Regions from separate parts of the Hoeflea sp. CAU 1731 genome, predicted to be linked through region 1. Evidence: predicted binding sites of a transcription regulator. Region 1 holds the regulator's gene; each other region holds the start of a gene.
The links. The regulator PhoB, encoded in region 1, activates phosphate uptake and scavenging genes when phosphate is short. The targets are predictions, from matches to a motif close to TGTCATNNANCTGTCAT.
Positions count from the first base shown of each region.

Region 1 (2,267 bases):
GCGCGCGCAGCCAGTCCGCGCCCGGTCATGCGCACCAGCGGGGCGACCGCTCTCAAAGCGGATATCATCGCAGACGCCGTGACCAATCTGGATACGAGGCCTGTCGAGGACGTTGTCGTTCCGATATCCAAGAGACTGGTGCTGACGGAACTGACCGAGCGGACCTGCAAATGGCCGATCGGCGATCCGCTGCAGGAGGGCTTCTATTTCTGCGGCAGCGACTGCGAGGAATCAGGCCCGTACTGCTCCTATCATTCCAAGCTGGCCTTCCAGCCAGCCGCTGATCGCCGCCGGTCGAAGAGCTGACCGGTCAAGGTCAAGCAGGCTCGCAATTCCATCACAGCATCCTGGCGCCTTTCGTCCCACGCTGCGTGAAGCGCAGCGTGGGACGATTGCTTATGTGGTCGCGTTTTTTTCTGTGTAATTACAATTAGTTAGACGGTTCTACCAGTTATCTGGCGTCCATCACTACCGTTCGCCGACACTGGCTTTGTTTCGGGAATTGGCAGTTTCGGCTTCGATTTGGCTTTGTTTCGGGATTCTGGAACCATACGGCAAATCTGGCTTCGTTTCGGGAAACGCTGTTTTGGCTCCAACTTGGCTTTGTTTCGGGAAAAGCCATTATTGGCAATCCCAAGCCGCGACCCAGTTGCAAAGGCTCAAGACCGGAAAGCTGTTATAACACAAACGTCCAAAAAAAGCAGCCGCCAAACACACGGGCTGCAGTGAAGGGCGGTCAGTTTTCCAGCGAGTAGCCGGCGCCGCGGACGGTGCGGATGACGTCTTTCATATTGGCGAGGTTGAGCGCCTTGCGCAGCCGTCCGACATGGACGTCGACCGTGCGTTCGTCGACATAGATGTCGTGACCCCACACGCCGTCCAGCAATTGGGACCGCGAGAAGACCCTCGTCGGCGACGCCATGAAAAACTCGAGCAGGCGAAACTCGGTCGGACCCAGCTTGATTTCGCGGCCCTTGCGATAGACGCGATGGGTTTCGCGGTCCAGCTCGATATCGCCGCTCTTGAGCAGAGTGGAAATCGCTTCCGGCTTTGCCCGGCGCAGAAGCGCGCGCACACGCGCCATGAGTTCCGGCGTGGAGAACGGTTTCACCACGTAATCATCGGCGCCTGTCGCAAGCCCGCGCACGCGCTCGCTTTCCTCGCCGCGCGCCGTGAGCATGATGATCGGCAGCCGCTCGGTCTCAGGCCGCACGCGCAGACGGCGGCACAGTTCGATACCGGAGAGGCCCGGAAGCATCCAGTCGAGGATCAGCAGATCCGGCAATCGTTCCTGCAGTTTCAGTTCGGCCTCGTCGCCGCGAAAGACGGTGTCCACGTCGTAGCCTTCCGCTTCCAGATTGTACCGGAGCAGAACGCTCAGCGCCTCTTCGTCTTCCACGACGGTAATTTGCGGTGCTATGCCCATGCCCTTGTCCTGACGCCGCCTTGTCTGGTGTTGCCTATTTTGCAGTTACCGAAACGGACGCCGTTTCGTCGTCCTTCGGACGCTCGGTATCCGGCTGTGCCCCGGTGGACATGTAGTATATCGATTCCGCGATGTTGGTGACGTGATCGCCGATCCGTTCGATGTTCTTGGCGCAGAACAGCAGATGCGTACAGGCCGTGATGTTTCGTGGATCTTCCATCATGTAGGTCAGCAATTCGCGGAACAGCGACGTGTATATGGCGTCGATTTCCTCGTCGCGCTCGCGCACGGCGGACGCCGCCTCCGGCGACCGGCTCGAAAACGCATCAAGCACTTCCTTGAGCTGGGTCAGAGCGAGTTCCGAGAGATGTTCAAGGCCGCGCACCAGCTTCTTCGGCTGCGCCAGACCTTCAACAGCGATGACCCGCTTGGCAATGCCCTTGGCCATGTCGCCGACACGTTCAAGGTCGGCGGCGATGCGGATCGATCCTATGATCTCGCGCAGATCCGAGGCCATCGGCTGACGCCGGGCAATTATCAGGACCGCCTTCTCGTCGATCTGTCGCTCTGCGTCGTCGACGATCAGATCGTCCGAAATAACCTTTTGCGACAGAGAGGCGTCGGAATTGACAAGCGCCCTGATCGATTCCTCAACCATACGCTCTGTCAGGCCGCCCATCTCCGAAATGCGCCGGACAAGATACTGCAGTTCCTCGTCATAGGACGACACCGTGTGCGCGGATGCTGCCGATACTTTTGATTCTTCGGGCATGATGATTTGCTTCCGTGTTGTGTCAGCCGAAACGACCGGTGATGTAATCCTGGGTCCGCTGGTCGTCCG
Region 1 is NZ_JBDQQS010000005.1:142,706-144,972, reverse strand. It holds gene AAFN47_RS10285 (GcrA family cell cycle regulator) at 1-306, shown strand, start outside; gene phoB (phosphate regulon transcriptional regulator PhoB) at 737-1,420, opposite strand; gene phoU (phosphate signaling complex protein PhoU) at 1,461-2,198, opposite strand; gene pstB (phosphate ABC transporter ATP-binding protein PstB) at 2,221-2,267, opposite strand, start outside.

Region 2 (2,267 bases), on a different contig from region 1:
CCGATCGGGCCAAGTCCGAGAACAGCGGTTCCGTTGGAGACGACGGCCACCAGGTTGGCGCGTGACGTATAGTCTGCGGCGGTGGCCGGATCGTCGCGGATTTCCAGGCATGGAGCGGCCACGCCCGGCGAGTAGGCGAGCGCGAGGTCGCGCTGGTTGCCGAGCGGCTTTGTGGCCTGGATCTCCAGTTTGCCGGGCCTCGGATATTTGTGGAAAAACAGCGCGCTCTGGTCGAGTTCCGACAGAGCGGGTTTGCTGGTCTTGCTCATGTGATTGTCCACCCCTTCAGCCCTTCGGCAGATTGCTCCAGCGCAATTGGCGCGTCAACCGTCAGAAAGACTTCGGTACGAGACCGCCGTCGACGAGCAGGTTCTGTCCGGTGATATAGCCCGCCTGGCGGGAGCAGAGAAAGGCGCATGCGCTTCCGAATTCCTCTGCGGTGCCCGCGCGTCCAGCCGGAACAAGCCGCAAAACGCTCTTTTCGGCCTCTTCGTAGCTGACGCCTTTCTTCTGCGCCGTCGCCTTGATGTTGTTCGTCAGGCGGTCGGTGTCCATCTTGCCGGGAAGCACGGTGTTGATCGTCACATTCCGGTTCGCGACGGTGCGGGCGACGCCGCCCAGGAAAGAGGTCAGGCCGGCGCGCGCTCCCGACGACAGGTCGAGTCCCGGGATCGGCATATAGACGGAGGACGATGTGATATTGACGATGCGGCCGAACCCGCGCTCACACATGCCGTCGATCACCGCCTGGATCAGTTCGATGGGCGTGACCATGTTCTGCGTCACGCCTTTGAGGATCGCCTCGCGGTCAAGCTCCCGGAAATCCTTCAGGGGAGGGCCGCCATTGTTGTTGATGAGAATATCCGGTTTCGGGCAGGCCGCGAGCAGAGCGTCCTGTCCTTCCTTCGTCGATACGTCTGCAGCGACTTCGGTGACTTGAGCTCCGGTGGTCTTGCGAATCTCCTCGGCTGTGGCGGCGAGCGTCGACGCGTCCCGTCCGTTGACAACGATGTCGCAGCCGGCTTCTGCAAGCGCGATCGCGCAGCCCTTGCCGAGACCCTTGCTGGATGCGCAGATGATGGCCTTCTTGCCGGCTATACCGAGATCCATTGCGATTTCCTTCCCGATTACTGTGACTCTTTGTCGGATCCAGCTTCGAATTTGTCCTTATCGAAGCCTTGTCATCTGATTGTGACACGACTCTGGTTAGCCAACCATCAACGGACATGCAATGGTGGCGCAGATGACGAAAGCTCCAAAGGCTCGGCAATTCAGGACCCTGTTCCTCTCCGATATTCATCTGGGTTCTCGCGCCGCCAAGGCGGACTGGCTGATCGATTTCCTTCGCTATCATCATGCTGACACGATCATTTTGGTTGGCGACATCGTCGACGGATGGCGCCTCAAACGCAACTGGTACTGGCCACAGGACTGCAACAATGTGGTCCAGAAACTGTTGCGTCAGGCCCGCAAGGGGACGCGGATCATTTATATTCCCGGCAATCACGACGAATTCCTGAGAGATTTTCCCGGAACCCATTTCGGCGGGATCGAGGTGGAGTTGACGACGATCCATGAAGCCGCTGACGGGCGTCGTTATCTCGTCATGCATGGCGACGAGTTTGACGTCGTTGTGCGCCATGCGCGCATGCTCGCCCATCTCGGCGACTGGGCCTACGACCTGGCGATTTTCATCAATCGGCTCGTGAATTACGGCAGACGCCGGCTCGGACTGCCCTATTGGTCGTTCTCCGCCTGGGCGAAGCTGCAGGTCAAGCAGGCCGTCAACTTCATCGGCGAGTTCCAGCGCGTTGTCGTCGAGGAAGCCAGAAAACATGACGTCGACGGGGTCATTTGCGGTCACATCCACCACGCCGTCATCGAGGACATGGATGGAATACGCTACATCAACACCGGCGACTGGGTGGAAAGCTGCACGGCGGTGGCGGAAGACTTCGACGGCGAAATGCATCTTATCGAGTGGCGTCGCCCCGTCGCCCTGCCTGCTGAACCGAAGCGCCGCAAGGCGTTGGACGCCAGCGACGCCAGTTCTGAAAAACCCGCCAGGGCTGCGTGATACTTCGGCAACGCCGGCGTCGATAACGTTCCCGATCCGGAATTCCGTTGGATTGTCATAGCGGTATGCGGTGACAGACGGTGATTTACTGGCTATGTAAAATCAATGTCCAGCCAGCAAGCTACAGAGTCGGTTGCCTCCGGCGCCGCAGGTTCGTCCGCCATCGCGGAAAAGGAACGTGTGGCGGCGC
Region 2 is NZ_JBDQQS010000002.1:192,201-194,467, forward strand. It holds gene AAFN47_RS05020 (NADP-dependent malic enzyme) at 1-281, opposite strand, end outside; gene AAFN47_RS05025 (SDR family oxidoreductase) at 331-1,110, opposite strand; gene AAFN47_RS05030 (UDP-2,3-diacylglucosamine diphosphatase) at 1,244-2,077, shown strand; gene AAFN47_RS05035 (ABC transporter permease) at 2,183-2,267, shown strand, end outside.
Region 2: the regulator PhoB is predicted to act here: its motif matches at 1,180-1,196, upstream of AAFN47_RS05030 (UDP-2,3-diacylglucosamine diphosphatase).

Region 3 (2,267 bases), on a different contig from region 1:
GGCGTGCATTCGAACGGATTTTCGCTTGTCCGCAAGATTGTCGAGATCGCGGGATTGTCCTGGGACGACCCAGCGCCTTTTTCTCCGGAGATCAGCCTGGCGGAAGCGCTGCTGACCCCGACGCGCATCTATGTCAGATCCCTGTTGGAAACGCTGCGCTTCACCGATCGCATCAGGGCGCTGGCGCACATCACCGGGGGCGGCTTCCCGGAAAACATTCCGCGAGTTGTGCCGGACGGACTCGCCGCCGAAATCGATCTCGAAGCGCTTGCGCCTCCACCCATATTCTCCTGGCTTTCTTCTACCGGCGGAATTGAACCTGCTGAAATGTTGCGCACCTTCAATTGCGGCGTCGGAATGATCGCAATCGCCGCTCCTGAAGACGTCGCCGCGTTGACGGCTTCGCTCGGAACCAACGGCGAAAAGGCCCAACAGATCGGTGTGATTGTCGAACGCGATCCGTCCGAGCCCGGCGTGCGTTATCGCGGTGCGCTGGGTCTATGACCGGAAAGTCGGTCAAGCGGGTCGCCGTATTCATTTCAGGCCGCGGCAGCAATCTGGAAGCGCTGATCGAGGCCAGCGCGGCACAGGATTGTCCCTACCGGATCGTCGCTGTCCTCTCGGATAACCTGGAGGCGGGCGGACTGACGCTGGCGGCGCGGGAAAACATTCAAACATTCGCCATACCACGATCCGGTTTCGGATCGCGCAGCGAACACGAAGCGGCCGTGCTGGATGCCCTGAATTCCATCGACCCTGACATAATTTGCCTCGCCGGATATATGCGCCTCCTCTCCGCCGAATTTGTCAGACAGTGGAAAGGGCGCATCCTGAATATCCACCCTTCCCTCCTACCGAATCTGCCTGGGCTCGAAACACACAAACGCGCGCTTTCGCTCGGCATGCGGATCCACGGATGCACAGTGCATTTTGTCAATGAAGGGATGGATGACGGCCCGATCATTGGACAAGCCGCCGTTGTGGTGCGACCGGACGACGACGAGGAGACGCTCGCAGCACGGGTTCTAAAGGCGGAACATCGGCTATACCGGGAAATGCTCCGGCTGGCGGCCACCGACCGGGTCCGGCTGAGCAGCGGCGGCGAAACGATTTTTGACGACGCCTCTGCGCCGGATTGCGACGATGTCGTCCTGATCTCGCCTATTGAAGGCACGAAGCGATGAACTTCAGCTGAGCCGCTCACACTCATCAACACCGCCCATGCTGTCATGGAGATGTTAAGAAGCCGGATTACTGCTCATTCATCCGAATGAATGGGCGGGCGATGTTGCGAGACAAATGGAAAACGGTAAGGGCCGCTATCGACGAAGATATCGCCAGTGGCAAATTCGTCCAGGGCGACCGCATCCCAACCGAAGCCGAGTTGGCTGAAATATATTGCGCCGGCCGTCACTCGGTCAGACGCGCCGTCGCCGAACTGGCCAAAGAGGGCAAGCTCAGCGTCGAACAGGGCCGTGGCACCTATGTCGAAGCGGTTCCGCGCATCGTCTACGCTATTGGTAAACGCACACGCGTACACCGCAATCTCCTGCCACAGGGCATCAAGGTTACTGGCGAACTTCTCGATGTCGAGATGACCGATCCGAGCGATGGGCTCCGACAAGTATTGCGGCTTGAGGATGGCGAGCCAGCCATCTCATCGCGACGCATCACCTATGCGGACGGCCTGCCTGTCGGCTTTGGCGTCGCATGGCGATCGTCCATCCGCTTTCCTGATTTCGTAGAGCGGCAGAGCCTTCTCCTGTCGGCAACCGAGACCTACAAAACCTACGGAATCACCGACTATGTCAGGGCCGAAACCAACATAGAAAGTCGCCCGGCCCGGCCAGAGGAGGCCGAGTTACTGCGGCAACATCCTGATATGCCGGTGATGATACTGCACTCGGTCGATACGCTGATCGACGGAACTCCAATCTGTTACTCCGAAACGGTCTGGTCCACGGCCCGGGTCAGGTTCACCATTTCGGCGACCAACAACGATTAAGTCGCCTGGTCGCAACAGTTCTACACCGGTCGCCGACCGGACTTCATCAGAAACCGTCACTGACTTAACCGGGCCTCGACTGAAGAAGGGGCGCCCCAAAGACAAGGAGTTAACATGCTCTGCGCGACCTACAACATCCAGTATGGCAGGGGTAAAGACGACCGCTACGATCTAGATCGTATCGTAGCTGAATTGGGAAATCCGGACCTCATCGCCCTCCAGGAGGTGGACACCTTTGTTGATCGCTCGGGCATGATCGACC
Region 3 is NZ_JBDQQS010000020.1:69,099-71,365, forward strand. It holds gene purM (phosphoribosylformylglycinamidine cyclo-ligase) at 1-504, shown strand, start outside; gene purN (phosphoribosylglycinamide formyltransferase) at 501-1,184, shown strand; gene phnF (phosphonate metabolism transcriptional regulator PhnF) at 1,286-2,005, shown strand; gene AAFN47_RS24275 (endonuclease/exonuclease/phosphatase family protein) at 2,120-2,267, shown strand, end outside.
Region 3: the regulator PhoB is predicted to act here: its motif matches at 1,226-1,242, upstream of phnF (phosphonate metabolism transcriptional regulator PhnF).